DNA from 2 places in the Kitasatospora sp. NPDC050463 genome. Region 1 is predicted to be linked to the other one. Evidence: riboswitches for the same ligand, from Rfam matches in the RefSeq annotation. Region 1 holds a riboswitch; the other holds the start of a gene.
What was found. A riboswitch is a leader RNA that binds a small molecule or an ion and turns the genes downstream of it on or off. The one in region 1 is predicted to bind glycine.
Positions count from the first base shown of each region.

Region 2: another riboswitch for glycine. It lies ahead of gcvP (aminomethyl-transferring glycine dehydrogenase); the one in region 1 lies ahead of gcvT (glycine cleavage system aminomethyltransferase GcvT).

Region 1 is NZ_JBFAJO010000041.1:55,567-66,309, forward strand. Features, by position in the region: gene AB0J08_RS24790 (hypothetical protein) at 152-466, shown strand; gene AB0J08_RS24795 (DUF3291 domain-containing protein) at 605-1,027, opposite strand; gene AB0J08_RS24800 (MerR family transcriptional regulator) at 1,112-1,732, shown strand; gene AB0J08_RS24805 (L-serine ammonia-lyase) at 1,904-3,271, opposite strand; gene glyA (serine hydroxymethyltransferase) at 3,417-4,685, opposite strand; gene gcvH (glycine cleavage system protein GcvH) at 4,825-5,202, opposite strand; gene gcvT (glycine cleavage system aminomethyltransferase GcvT) at 5,292-6,413, opposite strand; glycine riboswitch at 6,642-6,747, opposite strand; gene AB0J08_RS24825 (enhanced serine sensitivity protein SseB) at 6,964-7,758, shown strand; gene AB0J08_RS24830 (enhanced serine sensitivity protein SseB C-terminal domain-containing protein) at 7,905-8,846, shown strand; gene AB0J08_RS24835 (ABC transporter permease) at 9,462-10,451, shown strand; gene AB0J08_RS24840 (ABC transporter substrate-binding protein) at 10,507-10,743, shown strand, end outside.
Region 2 is NZ_JBFAJO010000044.1:10,698-21,440, forward strand. Features, by position in the region: gene AB0J08_RS25695 (DNA polymerase IV) at 1-1,267, shown strand, start outside; gene AB0J08_RS25700 (MFS transporter) at 1,410-2,900, opposite strand; gene AB0J08_RS25705 (PRC and DUF2382 domain-containing protein) at 3,043-4,338, opposite strand; glycine riboswitch at 4,562-4,665, shown strand; gene gcvP (aminomethyl-transferring glycine dehydrogenase) at 4,905-7,805, shown strand; gene AB0J08_RS25715 (DUF5999 family protein) at 7,928-8,119, opposite strand; gene AB0J08_RS25720 (hypothetical protein) at 8,471-9,043, opposite strand; gene AB0J08_RS25725 (glutamate--cysteine ligase) at 9,412-10,743, shown strand, end outside.

The DNA.
Region 1 (10,743 bases):
CGCTGATCACGGTACCCGGCGCCGTTCCGGCGTCCCGTACTCCCCGGTAGGGCTGGTGGCCGGGACGGCTCCTGCGGTGCAGTGGGGCTCGCCCTTCGGCCGAGGGGCCCGCCCGTACCGACCGAGCCCTCAGCGGAGAAGAGCAGCCACGTTGTCCGTCCACCGAATCCTGATCAACTGCGCCCTGTTCGTGCTCGGCCCGGCCGCTCTCCTGGGGCTGCTCCGGCAACTGGGCCTGTCCCGGCTCGGCGCCGGCGACCGCCACCCGGCGGCCGAGCGCCCGGAGCGGGCCGACGGCCGCGATCGCGCCCGGCACTGCCCAGACCGCCCCTGGCCCGTGGAGCCGCGCCGCCCGGTCGGGAACGGCCGCCCCGGCGGCGCCTGCCGGGAGCGCGACCACGGCCGGGGCCGTACCGCGCCCCGCCGCCGCTGCCACCGCGCCGGGCCCGGCGTCGCGGGGCACTGACGAGCCGCCCTCCGTGCCTCGGCCTCGGCGTCCACGCGATCGGTGTCGTCCTGACCGGCGACACGTACGGCGACGGCAAGCGCCCGGTCCCGGTCTTCACCCGGGCCATCGAACCTGCCGCCGGAGATCCCCGACCGGCTAGGAGCCGACCGGGCCCGCGGCCTGCTGTTCGGCCTGCTGCTCGGCCAGCCGGCGGTGGGCCTCGGGCCAGGGGACGGGAAGGTGCTCGACCGGGGCCTGCCAGAAGGTGAAGACGGACTCCCGCATGGTGGAGCGCAGGCCGGTCATGACCGAGCGGTGCGGCTCGGAGCGGGCGAACCGCTGGAGGGCGTCCTGGCTCTCCCAGGCCGACAGGGTGTAGAAGGTCCGCTTCGTCGGCTGGGCGATCAGCGAGGCGCCGAGGGCACCGGGCGCCTTCCGGAGCTGACGCCAGACGATGAGCGACTTCAGGAAGAAGCGCGGGACGTCGGCGAGCGAACGGACCTCGAACCGGGAGGCCATCACGACGGCCCGCGTGCCCGGGGTGGCCGGATGCGGGGTGATCCAGGGGAGCGTGGGCATGGCTGATCCCGTCCATTGTTGGGTAGTGGCACTATCTATGTTAGACAGTATGGGTATCCAATAGCCAGGGGAAAGCGGAATACCGTGCGCATCTCGGAGTTGAGCCGTCGCAGCGAAGTCCCGATCGCGACGATCAAGTACTACCTGCGGGAGGGTCTGCTGCCGCCCGGCCGCTCCACCTCCGCCACCCAGGCCGAGTACGACGAGACCCATCTGCGGCGGCTCCGGCTGGTCCGGGCGCTGATCGGGGTCCGGGGGCTCAGCGTGAGCGCCACCAAGGAGGTGCTGGGCGCGATCGGCACGCACGGCGGCGAGCAGCACCAGGTGCTCGGGCTGGCGGTCGGCGCCCGGCCGACGGACGACGACGCGGCCGAACCGGCCCCCGCCCCCGGCGCGGCGGAGGTCGACGCGCTGATCCGCGAACTGGGCTGGGAGGTCTCGCCGCACGCGCCGGCCCGGGCGGTGCTGGGGGAGACCCTGGAGACCCTCCGCTCGCTCGGCGAGCCGATCGACCGGAGCACCCTGCTCCCGTACGCCGAACTCGCCGAGCGCACCGCCGTCCTCGACCTCGACCAGCTGCGCACCAGCGAGGACGCCCTCGAACAGGCCGAACGCGCCCTGCTCCTGACCGTCCTCCTGGAGCCCGCCCTGCTGGCCCTGCGCCGCCTGGCCCAGGAGAACGAGTCCGCCCGCCGCAACGGCTGAGGGCGGCGGGACCGGTCGGCCGCTGTCCACCGTTCCGCGGGAGCGCAGGCGGCCGTGAGCGACTGGGACGCGGCCCGGATCGTACGCACGGACGACTGCCCCGAGGGCTGCTGAGCACTCCCCCGCCCGGCCCCAGGGGGGCTCAGGCGGCGGAGGGCAGGGGCGGCGCGGTCAGCACTCGATGACGTTGACGGCGAGGCCGCCGCGCGAGGTCTCCTTGTACTTGATCTTCATGTCGGCGCCGGTCTCCTTCATGGTCTTGATCGCCTTGTCGAGGGAGACGTGGTGGCGGCCGTCGCCGCGCAGGGCCATCCGGGCGGCCGTGACGGCCTTGACCGAGGCCATGCCGTTGCGCTCGATGCAGGGGATCTGGACCAGGCCGCCGACCGGGTCGCAGGTGAGGCCGAGGTTGTGCTCGATGCCGATCTCGGCGGCGTTCTCGACCTGCTCGGGGGAGCCGCCGAGGACCTCGGCGAGGCCGCCGGCCGCCATCGAGCAGGCGGAGCCGACCTCGCCCTGGCAGCCGACCTCGGCGCCGGAGATGGAGGCGTTCTCCTTGAAGAGCATGCCGATCGCGCCGGCGGCGAGCAGGAAGCGGACGATGCCGTCCTCGTCCGCGCCGGGGATGAAGTTCAGGTAGTAGTGCAGGACGGCGGGGATGATCCCGGCCGCGCCGTTGGTGGGGGCGGTGACGACGCGGCGGCCGGAGGCGTTCTCCTCGTTGACGGCCATCGCGTAGAGGGTCACCCACTCCATGGCGTTGGCCGGGCCGATGCCCTCGGCGCGCAGCGCACGGGCGCCCGAGGCGGCGCGGCGGCGGACCTTGAGACCGCCGGGGAGGATGCCCTCGCGGGACATCCCGGCCCGGACGCACTCCTGCATGACGCGCCAGATCTCCAGCAGGCCGGTCCGGATCTCCTCCTCGGTCCGCCAGGCCTTCTCGTTCTCCAGCATCAGGCCGGAGATGGACAGGCCGGTCTCGCGGCTGAGGCGGAGCAGTTCGTCGCCGGTGCGGAAGGGGTACTTCAGCACGGTGTCGTCGGGCTTCACGCGGTCCGCGCCGAGCGCGTCCTCGTCGACGACGAAGCCGCCGCCGACCGAGTAGTACGTCTTCTCCAGCAGTGTGCTGCCGTCGGCGGCGAAGGCCCAGAGGGTCATGCCGTTGGCGTGGTAGGGCAGCGAGCGGCGGCGGTGCAGGATCAGCTGGTTGCCCGGGTCGAAGTCGATCGGGTGGGTGCCGAGCAGGCGGATCCGCTTCTCGGCGGTGATCCGCTCGACGTCCCGGTCGGCCTGGTCGACGTCGACCGTGCGGGGCGAGTGGCCCTCCAGGCCCAGCAGGACGGCCTTGGGGGTGCCGTGGCCGTGGCCGGTGGCGCCCAGCGAGCCGAAGAGCTCGGCGCGGACGCCCGCCACCCCGGTCAGCAGGTCCTCGGACTTCAGGCGGCGGGCGAACATCCGGGCGGCGCGCATCGGGCCGACGGTGTGGGAACTCGACGGGCCGATGCCGATGGAGAAGAGGTCGAAGACGCTGATGGCCACGGAGGACGTCCTTGTCTGGTCTCGTGGAAGGACTTGCAGGCGGGGTGCTGACACGGAAGGGGGCACCGCGCGCACTGTCCAGTGTGCGCGGTGCCCCGGAATCCCAGGTGACCAGGCAGGGTGAGGCCGGTCACCTACGGCCGAATCACAGGTTCGGGTAGAGCGGGTACTTCTCGGCGAGGGCGGTGACCCGGGCCTTCAGCGCGGCGGCGACGGTCTCGTCGAAGGCGGGCTTGAGCGCCTCGGCGATGATGTCGGCGACCTCGCGGAAGTCCTCGGCCCCGAAGCCGCGGGTGGCCAGCGCCGGGGTGCCGATCCGCAGGCCGGAGGTGACCATCGGCGGCCGCGGGTCGTTCGGGATGGCGTTGCGGTTGACCGTGATGCCGACCTCGTGCAGACGGTCCTCGGCCTGCTGGCCGTCGAGCTGGCTGTTGCGCAGGTCGACCAGGACCAGGTGGACGTCGGTGCCGCCGGACAGCACCGAGGCGCCGGCCTCGGCGACGTCGGCCTGGAGCAGGCGCTCGGCGAGGATCCGGGCGCCGTCCAGGGTGCGCTGCTGGCGCTCCTTGAACTCCTCGGTGGCGGCGACCTTGAAGGCGACGGCCTTGCCGGCGATCACGTGCTCCAGCGGGCCGCCCTGCTGGCCGGGGAAGACCGCGGAGTTGATCTTCTTCGCCCACTCGGCCTTGCAGAGGATGACGCCGCCGCGCGGGCCGCCCAGGGTCTTGTGGGTGGTGGTGGTGACCACGTCCGCGTACGGCACCGGGTTGGGGTGCAGGCCCGCGGCGACCAGGCCGGCGAAGTGCGCCATGTCGACCATCAGCAGGGCGCCGACCTCGTCCGCGATCCGGCGGAACGCGGCGAAGTCCAGCTGGCGCGGGTAGGCGGACCAGCCGGCGATGATCAGCTTCGGCTGGTGCTCCTTGGCGAGGCGCTCGACCTCGGCCATGTCGACCTGACCGGTCTTGTCGTCCACGTGGTACGCGGCCACGTTGTAGAGCTTGCCGGAGAAGTTGATCTTCATGCCGTGGGTCAGGTGACCGCCGTGGGCCAGGCTCAGGCCCAGGATGGTGTCGCCCGGCTGGATCAGCGCGAACATCGCGGCGGCGTTGGCCTGCGCGCCGGAGTGCGGCTGGACGTTGGCGTGCTCGGCGCCGAACAGGGCCTTGATCCGGTCGATCGCGATCTGCTCGACCACGTCGACGTGCTCGCAGCCGCCGTAGTAGCGGCGGCCGGGGTAACCCTCGGCGTACTTGTTGGTCAGCACCGAACCCTGGGCCTCCATGACCGCCACCGGGGCGAAGTTCTCGGAGGCGATCATTTCCAGGGTGGTCTGCTGGCGGTGCAGCTCGGCGTCGACCGCGGCGGCGATCTCCGGGTCGAGCGAGTGCAGGGACTGGTTGAGAACCGTCATGGTGTGGTCTTCCCGGGAGGAGAGAAGGAGGTGCCGCGCGTGGCGCGCCCTCGGAAAGGGTGGCGGTGGGCGACGGGAGGGCGGAGGAGGCCCGGTGGCCGGGGTGGCCGCCGCGCTGCGGCCACCCCGAACGGCTGACTCAGGCCGGGTTGGTGAGGGCGTCGTAGTCGGCGGCGCTCAGCAGCTCATCGGTGGCCTCGACGCGCACCTTGAACAGCCAGCCGCCCTCGAAGGGGGCGCTGTTGACCAGCGAGTTGTCGTCCAGGACGTCCTGGTTGACCTCGGTGACCTCACCGGTGACCGGCGAGTACAGGTCGCTGACCGACTTGGTGGACTCGAGCTCACCACAGGTCTCACCCGCGGTCACGGTGTCGCCCACGGCGGGAAGCTGCACGTAGACGATGTCACCGAGGGCGTCGGCCGCGTGGGCGGTGATCCCGATCGTGGAGACACCGTCCTCGGCGGCGGTCAGCCACTCGTGCTCCTTGGTGTACTGCAGGTGCTGGGGGTTGCTCATGACGTCATTCTCCAGGATGGGAAGCGGGTACGACGAAGCGGGCCGCCGGACGGACGGCTTCGACGTGGATCTTCGGGAAGAGCGGGGCCTCAGCGGGCGCGCTTGTAGAACGGCAGCGCCACGACCTGCACCGGCTCGTGCTTGCCGCGCACGTCCACCGCGACGGTGGTGCCCGGGGCGGCGTGCGCCGCGTCCACGTAGGCGATGGCGATCGGCTTGCCCAGGGTGGGAGAGGGCGCGCCGGAGGTGATCCGGCCGATCGGCTCGCCGTCGGTGGTCACCACGGTGTACTCGGCGCGCGGGACGCGCTTGCCCTCGGAGACCAGGCCGACCAGCACCCGCGGCGGGTTGGCCTCGGCCGCGGCGGCGGCCTGCTCCAGGGCCCTGCGGCCGATGAACGCGCCCTCGTTGGTGGTCTTGTCGAAGCGGACCACCCGGCCGAGACCGGCGTCGAACGGCGTCAGCTCGGTGGACAGCTCGTGCCCGTAGAGCGGCATGCCGGCCTCCAGGCGCAGCGTGTCGCGGCAGGAGAGGCCGCAGGGCACGAGCCCGCGCCCGGTGCCGGCCTCGGTCAGCGCCGTCCAGACGTGCGCGGCGTCGCCCGGGTTGCAGAAGATCTCGAAGCCGTCCTCGCCGGTGTAACCGGTGCGGGCGAGCAGCACGTCGCGGCCGGCCACCTGGGCCGGGAGGATCGCGTAGTACTTCAGGCCGGGCAGGTCCGCCTCGGTGGTGTCGGCCAGGATCGCGGTGGACTCCGGGCCCTGGACGGCGATCAGCGAGTAGGTGTCGCGGTCGTCGGTCACGACGGCGTTGTAGCCCTTGGCGCGGGCGATCAGCTCGTCCAGCACCAGCTGGGCGTTGGAGGCGTTGGCGACGACCAGGAAGGCGTCCTCGCGCAGGCGGTAGACGATCAGGTCGTCCAGGATGCCGCCGTCCTCGGCGCAGATCATGGTGTAGCGGGCACGCAGCTCGCCGAGCGCGGAGACGAAGCCGACCAGCGCGTGGTCCAGCATCTCGCCGGCCTGCGGGCCGGTCACGGTGATCTCGCCCATGTGGGAGAGGTCGAAGAGACCCGCCTTGGTGCGGACGGCGAGGTGCTCCTCGCGCTCGCTGCCGTAGCGCAGCGGCATGTCCCAGCCGGCGAAGTCGGTCATGGTCGCGCCGAGGGCGCGGTGCAGCGCGTCGAGCGCGGTGAGGCGGAGGGACGACATGGCCTGGAACTCCTCGGTCTGGGCACTCAGGTGTGCGCACGCCGGACCGGTCCCGCTCGGGGACCGAGCCTGCGCGCGGGCATGCGGCGGCTGGGTCTCCCCATCTGTCGTCGTACCTGAGAGCTTCACCGCACACGGCCCGCAGCGCTTTACAGCTAACAGGACAGCATGGCGGCTTGCACCGTGGGTGGGCGCGCGACAGGGCCGTGCGCCGCTTTCCAGATGTGCCTAGCCCGTGCGGTAGGGGGGCCTGAGAGATTCCGGGGAGGACTTGCTCCTTCGGCGCCGGCTGTACCACCTCTCGGGGCACTCCGGACTCTCCCGCACGGGTTCGAGCGGCCGGTATGGAGTTAGGGGCCTCGGCGGGAATACGCGGAGACGCGGACATCATGGCACGTCCCGGCGGAAGACGGGAGAGGGGCCCCGGGCGGGGACCCCGGCCGTCGTCCCCCGTCCGTCCCGGCCGCCCGGCAGCGGCGCGGCCCGCGGCCCCGGGGGCGGGCCCGCTAGGCTGCTCGGCGTCGGCGAGCAGAGGACGGTACAGCGGCGGATGGGGTACCCGGTGGAGCAGCAGCAGGGGTGGAGCGGCCCGGAGGAGGCGCCGCCGGGCGGCGGATGGCCGGCGAACGAGCTGGAGCAGGTGCTCACCGCCGCGCTCGGCGATCCGGGCGCGACCCCCCGGGTGTTCGAGGTGCTGGCCCGCAGCCAGGTGTGGATCCCGCTGCCGGCCGGGGGCGACCCGCAGGGCCAGGCGCTGGACCTGCCGACCATCGAGCTGGCCGGGGACCCCTACGTTCCGGTCTTCTCCTCGCAGGAGGTGTTCCTGCAGCAGGTGCCCGGCACGGCGTTCGCGATCGCGCCGGTCTGGGAGTTCGCCCGCGGGCTGCCGCTGGGCGTGGGCATCGCGGTGAACCCGGACGCGCCGGTGGGCATCCCGGTGCCGCCGCAGGGCGTCGCCGAGCTGCGGCGCGGCCCGCGCGAGGACCGCTGGGACGCCCCGCAGGCGCCGACCGGCGGCCGGGTGGCGCTGCGCGAACCGGTGCCGGGCGAGGACCCGGAGGCCTTCCTGGCCGCCTGCCGGTACGAACTGTCGGCCCTGCCCGGCGTACTGACCGCCAGGCGGGCGCTGGCCAGCGTCGAGGGCGAGCCGACGGTGATGTTCGTCGGCGTCCAGCTCGACCCGGTGGGCCCGGCCGAGCCGGCCGCGGTGAACGAGGCACTGGGCCGCGCGCTGGGAACCGCGCCGCTGCCCGGCGGCGTCCACCTCGTACTGCTCGACCTCGCGGACGATCCCGTGGTCGAGTGGTTGCTCAACCGGGTCCAGCCGTTCTACACACGGATGTGACGCGTTCCTCCTCGCCCGGCACCGGGTCGGAGGGCCCAGGCGGGCACGTCGGCGTGGCGGTGGCCGGTGGCGCCCCATAGGGTGCCTGCAGATGACCGCCGGGCCGGCGGCAGGTGAGAGAAGAAGAGGCGCAGCGAGGTGGGCGCATGAGTGCGGGAGCGGTAGCGGGCGGTGCACCGGGGCCCTGGGGCCAGGCACCCGCCGGGCGCCCCGGCGCGGATCCGAGAGCGCTGGAGCACGCCCTGCGCGAGGTCGCGCCGGAACGCTGGGAGGCGTACGAGGCGCTTCTGCACGCCCTGGCCGCGGGGCAGGTCTGGATGCTGCTCTGGCACGGTACGCCGGGCAGTGCGGACGCCCAGTACGGGAACATGGAGATCAGCGGCCACGGCTACGCGCCGGCCGTCACCTCGCCCGAGCAGCTGGCGGCGTCCGGCTGGGCGCGGGCGCACGAGGTGATCTCGGGGCGCGAGATCGCCGCCTCGCTCTATCGCACCCGCTGGGGCCTCTGGCTGAATCCGCACGCCCCCGGCGGCGGCGTCGGGGTGCCCTGGGCGGACCTGCGGCGGATCGCGGCCGGGCTGGACCGGCTGCCGGCCGGTCCGCTGAAGCTGAGTGAACCGCAGCTGCCGGCCCAGCAGTTCTTCGCGCTGCTGGAGCGGCAGGCGGTCGAGGTGCGGGCGGTCAAGGCACTGCGCCGGGCCTGGGTACAGCCCTCCGTGGGCGAGCCGTACCTGGCGATCGGCCTTGAGCTGTACGAGAGCTCCCCGCCCACGGTGGAGGCCGTCCGGGCGCTGATGCAGCGCGCGATCGCGGTCGCCCCGGAGGGGTTGGCCGTCTCCACGGTGGCCATGGGGGACGAGTACGACCCGGTGGCGCTCTGGATGCGGGCCAACGCGCGGCCGTTCTACGACCGCGAGGCGGGCGGTCACGGCCGTTCGCAGGCGGCGCCCTACCCGCCGGTGCCCCCGCCGCCCTACGCCTCCCAGACGGGGCCGGCGTACGGCTACGGGACCCAGCCGCCCGGTCCGGGGTGGCCGGGTCAGCAGCCGCCGCCGCAGCAGCCGTGGCCGGGCTACCCCGGGCGCTGACGCGGCCGCGGCAGCGCACTCCGGGTGTGCGCCGCGATTCCGGGCAGTTCGGGTGCCGGTGTCACGATCGCGGCAGTTCGGATGTTCGTGTCACAACCACGGGCAGTTCGGACGCCTGCCGCGACTACCGGCACTTCGGGTGTTCGTGGCGCATTGGCGGGTAGTTCGGGTACATGCGCCCAAAGCCCTCACCAGGACCGACCTGACGACCAGTCAGGTCGGTCCCGGTGTTTCCGGACGGATCTCCGGTCGGTTCGGTGCAGCCTCTTGACATGCGTGTAACGGCTGTGTGAAGACGGATATGCCGCGGGTCAGGGGGTGCATGCCAACAGATCACAGTTGGGCATCTGTCGGTGGTCAGGGCTGGCGTAAGCCAGTTCGGATGGCAGAGAGTTCTGCGCAACGCACCGCGCGTACTTGGAGCCCCACGAAGGTGAACGCGCAGGCGGACCGCTTGAGCCTCGTGATGCCCATCCCGCGCGGCCGCAGTACCCGAGCACGTCGCACCGCTGAACACTCGCACCCGTACTTCCGCACGTCCGCACCAGCCGTACCGCCGAACCGGCGACCGGCACCCGTGGGCCGGCCACCGTCGGCGAGGGGACCGAACTGACCATGACCGCACCCATCAAGACCGCCGGGAACACGCCGGAGGCAGCCGCCACCGCGAGCCCGGCCAAGAAGATCGAGGGCCGCTCGCTCGGCCAGATCGCCTGGACCCGCTTCAAGCGGGACAAGGCCGCCGTCGCCGGCGGCGTCGTGGTGATCCTGCTCATCCTGCTCGCCGTGCTGGCCAAGCCGATCGAGTCGGTGTTCGGCCTGGATCCCGACGCGCTCAACCAGGACCTCCTGGACGCCAACCTCGGCGGCCTGCCGTTCGGGGACTGGGGCGGCATGAGTGCCGACCACCCGCTCGGCGTGGACCCGCTGCAGGGCCGTGACCTGCTCTCCCGCGTCATCGAGGGCTCCTGGGTCTCGCTGCTCGTCGCTTTCGGGGCGACCCTGCTCTCCAACACCCTCGGCACCGTGCTCGGCGTGATGGCCGGCTACTACGGCGGCTGGGTGGATGCCCTGATCAGCCGGGTGATGGACGTCTTCCTGGCCTTCCCGCTGCTGCTCTTCGCCATCGCGATCTCCGCCTCGCTCCAGGGCGGCGCGTTCGGCCTGCACGGCCTCCCGCTGCACATCGGCGTGCTGATCTTCGTGATCGGCTTCTTCAACTGGCCCTACATGGGCCGGATCGTGCGCGGCCAGACCCTCTCGCTGCGCGAGCGCGAGTTCGTCTACGCCGCCCGCAGCCTGGGCGCCCGAGGGCCGTTCATCCTGTTCAAGGAGCTGCTGCCCAACCTGGTCGGTCCGATCCTGGTCTACTCGACCCTGCTGATCCCGACCAACATCCTCTTCGAGGCGGGCCTCAGCTTCCTCGGCGTCGGCATCCAGGCCCCGCAGGCGTCCTGGGGCGGGATGCTCAACGACGCGATCAAGTACTACCAGGTGGACCCCCAGTACATGGTGGTCCCCGGTATGGCGATCTTCCTCACGGTGCTCGCCTTCAACCTGCTCGGCGACGGGCTGCGTGACGCCCTCGATCCCAAGAGCAACTGACATTCCGTCAGGACCCTCCGATCCGCCATCACTTCCTCAAGGGGTTGATCTCACCATGCGTAGGTCCCGTACCGTCGCGCTGACCGCAGCGGCCGCTGCCGCGGTCCTGGTCGTCACCGGGTGTTCCTCCGGTTCCAAGAGCGGGGACAGCTCGTCCTCCTCCGCCGCGTCCGGCGGTGGCGCCGACGCGGCCACCAAGGGCATCGTCAACGCCTCGGACAAGAAGGGCGGGACGGTCACCTACGAGATGAAGGGCACGCCGGACTCGCTGGACCCGGGCAACACGTACTAC
Region 2 (10,743 bases), on a different contig from region 1:
GGTGCACTCGGCGATGCCGATGGCGCAGGCGCGTCGGCTCTGCCCGAACGCGGCCTTCCTGTCCGGGCGCTTCGAGGCCTACCGGGCGGTGAGCGAGCTGGTGATGGGCCTGCTGCGCGAGCTGTCGCCGCTGGTGCAGCCGCTCAGCCTGGACGAGGCCTTCGTCGACCTGGAGGCGGGCCCGTACGGCCCGGCGCTGGCGCAGGCGGACCACGAGACGGGGGAACGGCTGGTGCTGGCCCTCGCGGAGGACCTCCGGGCGGACATCCACCGGCGCACCGGGCTGACCGCCTCGGTCGGGGCGGCCGGGTCCAAGCTGATGGCCAAGATCGCTTCGGAGCAGGCCAAGCCGGACGGGCTGGTGCTGGTCGAACCGGGTCGGGAGCGGGAAGTGCTGGGGCCGATGCCGGTTCGGGCGCTGCCGGGCGTCGGGCCGGCCACCGAACAGGTGCTGCGCCGGGCCGGGCTGAACACGGTGGCCGATCTCGCCGAGGCGGGGGAGGCCGAACTGGTGCAGCTGCTGGGCAGGGCGCACGGTGCCGGGGTCCACCAGATGTCGATGGGACTGGACGACCGGCCGGTGGTGGCCGACCAGGACGCGAAGTCGGTGTCGGTGGAGGACACCTTCGAGGTGGACCTCGCGGACCGGGACCGGGTGCTTCGCGAGGTGGACGTCCTGGCCGCGCGGTGCGTGCGGCGGCTGCGGGCCGCCGGGCGGTCGGGGCGCACGGTGGTGCTGAAGGTACGGCGGTTCGACTTCTCCACGCTGACCCGCTCGGAGACCTTGCGCGGTCCGACGGACGAGGAGGCGGTGATCGTCGAGACGGCCCGCAGGCTGGCCTCCCAGGTGGACATCACCGGCGGCGTGCGGCTGCTCGGTGTCGGGGTCTCGCAACTGGCCGACTACACCCAGGAGGACCTCTTCGCGCAGGCCGTCCGGGAGGAGACGGGGGAGCCGGGGGCGACGGAGGCCGAGACCGAGGACGACGAGGGTCCGGAGCCGGGGGCGCCGGCGGTGCGGCACTGGATGCCCGGGCAGGACGTGCGGCACGCCGAGTTCGGACCGGGCTGGGTGCAGGGCAGCGGTGTCGGCCGGGTGACGGTGCGGTTCGAGACGCCGTGGAGCGGGCCGGGCCGGGTGCGGACCTTCGCGGTGGAGGACCCGGCGCTGGAGCCGGCCCGTCCGCTGCCGCTGCGTGGGGACGGGGCCGCGGACGGAGGCGGAGACGGGTACGGGGCCGCGGACGGCGGTTCGGCAGCGGGCTGAACGCACGAAGCGGCCCCACCCGGCAGGGGAGCCGGGTGGGGCCGCGTGCAGTGCCGGGCCTCTGGCGGTCGCGATGCCCTCGTCGACCGTTCGGGGACCGGTCCCCCGCGCCCTGTCCCTGGGCGCGGGGGCGGACGCCTCGTCAGGCGTCGGTCTTGGCCAGCTGGGGGCTGGAGCCGAGGTCCGCGGCTTCGTTGCCGTCGGTGACGGTGACGGCGGGCTTGATGCTGCGGATCAGGAAGGGGACGGCGCCGGCGACGGCGCAGACCGCGGCGGCGACCCAGAACGCGTGCTTGTAGGCGTCCAGGGTGGGGAGCGCGATCGGGATCGGCAGCTTCAGGGTGTCGCCGGTGAGGATCGCGGCCATCACGGCGGTGCCGATCGCGCCACCGACGGTGCGCAGCACGGCGTTCATGCCGTTGGCGATGCCGCTCTGCTCGACCGGGACGGCGCCGTTGATGTAGGCCGGCATCGCCGAGAAGGCGAGGCCGATGCCGAGACCGAAGATCGCCGAGGCGGTGTAGATGTCGGCCTCGTGGCTGTGGCGCACGGCCAGGTAGGCCATCGCGACGGCGCCGAGGACGCCACCGAGGACCAGCGGCAGGCGCGGGCCGCGGCGGGCGATCAGCAGGGCGCCGACCGGGGCGGCGACCATCGAGCCGAGCGCGGACGGCAGCAGCATGACGCCGGCGTGCAGCACGGTGGCGGTGAACCCGTAGTGGGCGAACTTCTCCGGGGTCTGGGCGAAGTTGCTGATCACCATGAACGAGCCGTACATGCCGAAGCCGATCAGCAGGCCGGCGAGGTTGGTGAAGGCGACGGCCGGGCGGGACATCATCTTCATGTCGACCAGCGGGTGCTTGACCTTGACCTCGATGACGCCCCAGATCAGGGCGACCACGGCAGCGACGGCGAACAGGCCGAGCGTCTTGGTCGAGGTCCAGCCCCAGGTGTTGCCCTGGCTGACCGCGACCAGCAGGGCGGAGAGCCAGCCGGCCAGCGTGATCGCGCCGAGCGGGTCGGCGCCGCCCTCCTTGTCGGTCACCGGGTCGCTGGGCACCCGGATGGCGACCAGGGCGACCGCGAGCAGGCCGAAGGCCAGGCCCATCCAGAAGATCGACTTGTAGCTCCAGTGCTCCAGCAGGAGGCCGGTGGCGACCAGGCCGAGGCCGCTGCCGACACCCATCGAGGCGCTGATGGCGGCGACGCCGCCGGTGACCTTCTGCTTCGGCAGCTCGTCGCGGACGATGCTGATGGCCAGCGGCAGCACGCCACCGCCGGCGCCCTGGAGGACGCGGGCGACGACCAGCCAGGTGAAGGAGTGGGTGCTGACGGCGAGCGCGGAGCCCGCGACGAGACCGGTCAGCGAGATCAGCAGCATCGGCTTACGGCCGCGCAGGTCGCCGAAGCGGCCCAGCAGGGGGGTGAGCACTGCGGCCGACAGCAGGTTGGCCGTCATCAGCCAGGTGATGCTGGAGCCCGAGACGTTGAGCTCCTTGGCCAGCGAGGGCAGGATCGGAACGACCGCGGTCTGCACCACGCTGAACGACAGCATCGCCAGGATGAGGGCCGGCAGGACCCGGGCGCTGCTCTGCTTCTCGGCCGCGGTGGTGGGCTGTGGTGCCTCACTCACGGTTGCTTCCTCCCGTACATAGTGAATGAACTGAAGCAACCATGCCCGGAAATACTTCAGTGTGTCAAATATCGATCGGTGAAGCTTTGGCAAAGTCGAAGGACCCCGGACCGCGGAGGTCCGGGGTCCCTGGGTTCCGTCGTCAGGCGAGCGGCCTCAGCGGGGCCGGTCGGGACGGTTCGCCGGCGCCCGAGTGCCCACCGGCGCCGGCGTGTCCGCCGGGGCCGGAGTGCCCACCGGCGTCGGAGTGTCCACCGGTGCCCGAGTGCGCGTCGGTGCCCGAGGGGGAGGGCGACTTGGTGTGCGCGGACGAGGAGGCCGGGGTCGAGGCGGCCGCGGTGTTGTCGTGGACCTCGACGTGCTCGCGCCGCAGCTCGTCCCGGATCACCTCTTCGGCGGTGTAGCGCTCCACCACCAGGCGGACCCGCTCGATCGGGGCCAGGTACTTGCGGACGACCGGACGCTCCTCGCGCAGCGTGACCTCCTCCACCGCCTCGGCGATGTCCTTGTCGCTCAGCGAGGCCCGCTCCGCCTCGCCGACCGGCATCCGCTCCACCCGGACCCGCTCGCGGACCACCGGCACCCGGCGCTCCACCGCCTCGCTGGTCACGTACTTGCGCAGCTTCGCGGTGCCCAGCACGTGCCACTCGGTGGTGATGTCCAGCCGCTCCTCGCGGCAGGTGATCTCCACCGGCCCGTTGGGGGCCGACGAGGCCGGGCCCGTGCCGCCGGGTGTCGAGACCTCGGGCGACGACGCCACGGCGGCGCCGTCGTGACCGGGGACGAGCGGAGCGGCCGACGGGCGCTGCTCCGGTGCGGTGGGCGCCGACGGTGCGGCGGGTGCGGTGGTGCTGAGGGTCCGCACGTTGGCCTCCGTGGCGGGTTCGGACGGCTTGCCGAGATCGGCGGCCGGGGTGACGGCGGGGGACGGGGGTGTGCTGTCGGCCGGGTGGAAGGCCAGTGGTTTGACCGGGGCCGCGGCGGCCGGCTGGTCCGCGGGCTTCGACGCGGCGGCGGCCGCCGCGGTGCCCGCCGCTGCCGCCGGGGCGGCGGCCGGTACGGCGCCGAAGTCCAGGTCGGCCGGTTCGGAGCCGGAGCCGTCACCGGCCGACGGCTGACCGTCGAGCCGGGTGTCCAGTCCGTAGTAGCGGTAGAGCTGGAGTTCCTGGGCGGGTGACAGGTGCTGGCCCACGCCGAAGTCCGGTGACTCCTTCACCAGTGACTTGTCGTACGGCACCCGCAGTTCGTCGCCGGAGAACTCGCTCGTGGTCAGCGGGACGAAGGCGTCCCGGCCGAAGATGCCGGTCCGGACGGCGGCCCACTCGGGCTGTCCGGTGGCGTCGTCGAGGTACACCTCGTCGACCGTGCCGATCTTGTCTCCGTTGCGGTCGACCGCCTTGTGGCCGATGAGGTCTCGGGGGTCGATATCGGTCTGCACTCTTTCCTCCAGTGCGCTGCGCCTGCGGAACGCCCGCAGGCCGGCGGCCGGCCCGCCCGTCCCATCCGCCACTTCACACCAAAAGCCATGAAGCGGACACGCGCGACCGGGGCGGGGCCGGACGGGCCCGGGGCTGCGCCGGACGGGTCACGGACCGGTCGCTCCCGTGACCGGACGCACCCGTGATCGAAGGCCCTCCCGCTGGTACCCTGGGCGCGACCGCCGAGCCCGCTCGGGAGAGTCCCCGAGAGTGGAAACCGCTGGTCGGGGCGCCGAAGGAGCAACTCCTCCCCGGAATCTCTCAGGCATCCGTACCGTGTGGGATAGGTCACTCTGGAAAGCAGGGCAGGACTGCCGGCGAGGGAGCCGGCGGGCACCACCCTCACCGACGGTGCAAGCCGGCGGGGCGCCACAGCGCTCCGCGCGGGTGAAGCTCTCAGGTCCCGATGACAGAGGGGGAGGCCTGTCGGGTCCGTCCGCCCAGGTCTGTCCGCTGTCGTCCGCAGCGGCCGTGCCGTCCGGCGTGCGTACCCCCGCCGGTCCGTGACCAGGAGGCCTCGACCACCATGAACGCCCAGCCGAACGCGGGACGCCCCACCACCCCCGTGACCCTCACCGAGCTCGAGCAGGCCAGCCCCTTCGAGAACCGCCACATCGGCCCCGACGCCGCCGCGCAGGAGAAGATGCTGGCCCAGGTCGGCTACGCCTCGCTGGACGAGCTCGCCGCCACCGCCGTACCCGAGGCGATCCGCTCCATCACCGGCCTGGACCTGCCCGCCGGCCGCAGCGAGGCCCAGGTCCTCGCCGAGCTGCGCGAGCTCGCCGGTCGCAACACCGTCCTCCAGCCGATGATCGGCCTGGGCTACTACGGCACCTTCACCCCGCCGGTGATCCTGCGCAACGTCCTGGAGAACCCGGCCTGGTACACCGCGTACACGCCGTACCAGCCGGAGATCTCGCAGGGCCGCCTGGAGGCGCTGCTCAACTTCCAGACCCTGGTCTCCGACCTGACCGGCCTGCCCACCTCCGGCTCCTCACTGCTGGACGAGGGCACGGCGGCCGCCGAGGCGATGGCCCTGGCCCGCCGCGTCACCAAGGTCAAGGGCGGCGTCTTCCTGGTCGACGTCGAGACCCTGCCGCAGACCGTCGCGGTGATCGAGACCCGCGCCGAGCCGACCGGTGTCGAGGTCGTCGTCGCCGACCTCTCGGCCGGCATCCCTGCCGAGATCGCCGAGCGCGGCGTCTTCGGCGTGCTGCTCCAGTACCCGGGCGCCACCGGTGTGGTCCGCGACCTCACCGCGGTGATCGAGCAGGCTCACGGCCTCGGCGCGATCGTCGCCGTCGCCGCCGACCTGCTGGCGCTGACGCTGCTGAAGTCCCCGGGCTCGCTCGGCGCCGACATCGCCTGCGGCACCTCGCAGCGCTTCGGTGTGCCGATGGGCTTCGGCGGCCCGCACGCCGGCTACCTGTCGGTGCGCGCCGAGTACGCCCGCTCGCTGCCCGGCCGCCTGGTCGGCGTCTCCGTCGACGCCGACGGCAACCGCGCCTACCGGCTGGCGCTGCAGACCCGCGAGCAGCACATCCGCCGCGAGAAGGCGACCAGCAACATCTGCACCGCCCAGGTGCTGCTCGCCGTGATGGCCTCGATGTACGCCGTCTACCACGGCCCGGACGGCCTGGCCGACATCGCCCGCCGCACCCACCGCTACGCCGCCGCCCTCGCCGAGGGCCTGCGCGCCGGCGGCGTCGAGCTGCTGCACGGCGAGTTCTTCGACACCGTCACCGCGGTCGTCCCCGGTCGCGCCGCCGCGATCGCCGAGGCCGCCCGCGAGCACGGCATCAACGTGTACCAGGACGGCGAGGACCGGATCTCGGTCTCCACCGACGAGACCACCACCCGCGAGCACCTGGCGGGCGTCTGGGCCGCGTTCGGCGTCGAGGGCGTCGAGACCGCCGAGAGCGCCGAGGCGCTGCCGGCCGCGCTGCTGCGCGAGGACGAGTACCTGACCCACCCGGTCTTCCACAGCCACCGCTCCGAGACCGCCATGCTGCGCTACCTGCGCCGCCTGTCGGACCGCGACTACGCGCTGGACCGCGGCATGATCCCGCTGGGCTCCTGCACCATGAAGCTCAACGCGACCACCGAGATGGAGCCGGTGACCTGGCCGGAGTTCGGCCAGCTGCACCCGTTCGCGCCGATCGAGCAGGCCCAGGGCTACCTCACCCTGATCCGCCAGCTGGAGCAGCAGCTGGTCGAGGTGACCGGCTACGACGCCGTCTCGATCCAGCCGAACGCCGGCTCCCAGGGCGAGCTGGCCGGCCTGCTGGCCGTCCGCGCCTACCACCGCTCCAACGGTGACGCGCAGCGCGACGTCTGCCTGATCCCGTCCTCCGCCCACGGCACCAACGCGGCCTCCGCCGTGATGGCCGGCATGCGCGTGGTCGTGGTCAAGACGCTGGTCGACGGCGACGTCGACGTCGAGGACCTCAAGGCGAAGATCGAGCAGCACCGCGACAACCTCGCGGTGCTGATGGTCACCTACCCGTCCACCCACGGCGTGTACGAGACCCAGATCACCGACATCTGCGCCCTCGTGCACGAGGCCGGCGGCCAGGTCTACGTGGACGGTGCCAACCTGAACGCCCTGGTCGGCCTGGCCAAGCCGGGCAAGTTCGGCGCGGACGTCTCGCACCTGAACCTGCACAAGACCTTCTGCATCCCGCACGGCGGCGGCGGCCCGGGCGTCGGCCCGGTGGCGGTGCGCGCGCACCTCGCGCCGTACCTGCCGAACCACCCGCTGCAGGCGGAGGCCGGTCCGGCCACCGGCGTCGGCCCGATCTCGGCCGCGCCGTGGGGCTCGGCGGCCATCCTGCCGATCTCCTGGGCGTACGTGCGGCTGATGGGCGGCGAGGGCCTCAAGCGCGCCACCCAGGTGGCCGTGCTGAACGCCAACTACATCGCCAAGCGTCTGGCCCCGCACTTCCCGGTGCTCTACACCGGCCCCGGCGGCCTGGTCGCGCACGAGTGCATCATCGACCTGCGCCCGCTCACCAAGGAGACCGGCGTGACGGTGGACGACATCGCCAAGCGCCTGATCGACTACGGGTTCCACGCGCCGACGATGTCCTTCCCGGTGGCCGGCACCCTGATGATCGAGCCGACCGAGTCCGAGGACCTGTACGAGATCGACCGGTTCTGCGACGCGATGATCGAGATCCGCGCCGAGATCGAGAAGGTCGGCTCGGGCGAGTGGCCGACCGAGGACAACCCGCTGCGCAACGCCCCGCACACCGCCGGCGCGCTGGCCGGCGACTGGGCGCACGGCTACTCGCGGCAGGAGGCGGTCTTCCCGGCGGGCGTGAACCCGGCGGACAAGTACTGGCCGCCGGTCAGCCGGATCGACGGCGCGTACGGCGACCGCAACCTGGTCTGCTCCTGCCCGCCGCTGGACGAGTACGGCGTCTGAGCGAGGAGAGGTACGGCAGGGCCCCGGCGAATCACCCCCAGCCTCCGGCTGGGAGGTGCCCCCTCGCCGGGGCCCTGCCCGTTGTCCTGCGTCGCTCGGCGGCTGCCCCCGCCGGTGGCGGGTCAGACGGCGTGCGCGACGGGGCGGCGCGGGGCGATCACCCGGCCGTCGGGCAGCAGTTCGCCGGTGTCCTCGAACACCAGGACGCCGTTGCAGAGCAGGCTCCAGCCCTGCTCCGGATGGCAGGCCACCGGTGCGGCGGCCTCGCGGTCCTCGGACTCCGCCGACGGGCACTCAGGACGGTGCTGGCACATACGCGTACCCTCGCTTCGCTTGGCGATCCTCCCCGTGGTGCGGCGCCGCCGGATGACCGGCGGGAGCCGCCGCGGTAGTCGGATCCTGTCCGGCGCCGGGCCAGGTGTGGGCCGGCGCTCAAGTGGGTAGGACAGGTGGTCCTTCCACGCTGGTTCCCAGTGTCGGCATCCGGGGGCGCTCGCGCAGCAATTTCGTGACATGCGCCACAACCACCGGGCAGAGATCACCCGTTCAGGTGGCGGCGGGCGGAAATCGCCCCCGGACGGGCCATCGGCCGGCTGACTCGAATCGGCCATGCCCGATGGCCCGTCCGGGTGAGTACGGCCGGGCGGGGGTGACGGGGGGAGTGTTCAGGAGGATCCGAGCAGCAGCGGCCTCGCGAGCGGGGCCCGGGCGAGCACGGGCAGCAGGTCGGCGGCGGGGTAGGCGCGGTGCGCCGTGACGCCGAGCGGGGCCGGGGCCAGTGGGATCAGCTGGTCCGCCTCCGGGCCGGCGTCCGGGCTGTGCAGCCAGAGCGCGGTGGCATACTGGCCCGGAAAGGTGAGCAGCCGGGGCTGCTGGCGGGCCCGCGAGGTCTGGGCGAGCTGCCAGGCCTGGCGCAGCGCCCGGACGGTGGAGTCCAGGTACGGCCCGGCGGTGAAGTGGGAGAAGGTGTGGCCCTCGTCGCCCTGGACCACCTCGGCCGCGGCGGCCACCTCGGCGCCGTCCTTGATCAGGAAGCGCCAGCCCGTCCGCCGGGCGGCGGTGAGCTCGGGGCGCGGCCCGTCCAGGACGTGGACCGCGAGCGGATGCGCGGGCAGCAGCGGGCCGGTCGGATGACGCAGCGCGGCGGCGGCGGGCTGGCGCAGCGCGGTCTCCGAGTCGAGCGCGGCGAGGACCGCGCGCAGGGCGCTGGGCGGGGGCTGGGGGGTCTGCAGAGTCATGGCGGGGTCGCCTCTCCGTGCGAGATCGGCGTGCGAGTGCGGCATACCGGCATGGCGCGGTGTGTCGTCGGTGACGGGACCTGGCCGTGTCCGGTTGTGCATGATCGCGGTGCGGGCACCGCCGCTGCCGTCGACGACGGTGTGCGGATCGGCAGCGGGCCGGCCTTGGGCGCAGTGCGAATTCTATCGAACAGGTGCACAGGGTGACCTGTTTATCACAGGCGGTGGCGCCGAGCAAGTCGACGGATGTGCTGAAAGACCATCAGTTCCCTTGCATTGCAAGCCGTTCGAAGCAATCGGGTATCGATCTTCGGGGTGGGCATGATGCTTGCACGGTCGGTCGGCCGGCCGCTCAGGAGGAGGGGATCATGGGCGAAAAGGTCGTGGCGACGCGGGCGGACCTGTCGGACCGGCAGTTGTACCGCCGCAAGCTCCAGTCCTGCCAGGACGCGCTGGGGCGGATGCTGCGCGAGGACCGTTTCGACCGGCCGCGGGCCGTGATGGGACTGGAGATCGAGCTCAACCTGGCCGACGAGCAGGGCCTGCCGGTGATGCGCAACGCGCAGGTGCTCAGCGCTATCGGCTCCAGCGACTTCCAGACCGAGTTGGGCCAGTTCAACATCGAGGTCAACATCGCGCCGCACCGGCTCTGCGGCCACGTCTTCGAGGAGCTGCGCGAGGAGATCGACACCGGGCTGCGCTACGCCGACCGGCGGGCCGCCGAGGCCGGTGCGCGGATCGTGATGGTCGGCATCCTGCCGACCCTGGAGCACGACCACACCGGGCTCGACGCGATGTCCCACAACCAGCGGTACAGCCTGCTCAGCGACCAGATCGTGGCCGCCCGGGGCGAGGACATCACGCTGGACATCGAGGGCGTCGAACACCTCCAGCTGGAGTCGATCACCATGGTCGCCGAGGCCGCCGCGACCTCGCTGCAACTGCACCTCCAGGTGACCCCCGAGCGGTTCTCCTCGGTCTGGAACGCCGCCCAGGCGATCTGCGGAGCGCAGCTCGCGCTCGGCGCCAACTCGCCGTTCCTGTTCGGCCGGGAACTGTGGCGCGAGACCAGGCCGGTGCTCTTCCAGCAGGCCTGCGACACCCGTTCGGCGGAGCTCAAGGCGCAGGGTGTGCGCCCGATCACCTGGTTCGGCGAGCGCTGGGTGGACTCCGCCTACGACCTGTTCGAGGAGAACCTGCGGTACTTCCCCGCGCTGCTGCCGATCTGCGACGACGAGGACCCGGCCAAGGTGCTCGCCTCCGGCGGCACCCCGAGGCTCGCCGAGATGCGGCTGCACAACGGCACCATCTACCGCTGGAACCGCCCGGTCTACGACGTCAGCGGCGGGGTGCCGCACCTGCGGGTGGAGAACCGGGCACTGCCGGCCGGTCCGACCGTCGCCGACACGCTCGCCAACGCCGCCTTCTACTACGGGCTGGTCCGGGTGCTCGCCGAGCAGTCGAAGCCGATCTGGACCAGGCTGCCGTTCGAGCGGGCCGAGGAGAACTTCCAGCAGGCCGCCCGGTACGGGATCGACGCCGTCTTCCAGTGGCCGCGGGCCGGCCGGGCCGGGCGCGGCGGCGGCCCGGCCACGATCTCCGCCGTCGACCTGGTGCTGAACGAGCTGCTGCCGATGGCCTACCAGGGCCTGGACGAGTGGGGTGTCGAACCCGCCGACCGGGACCGCTACCTCGGCATC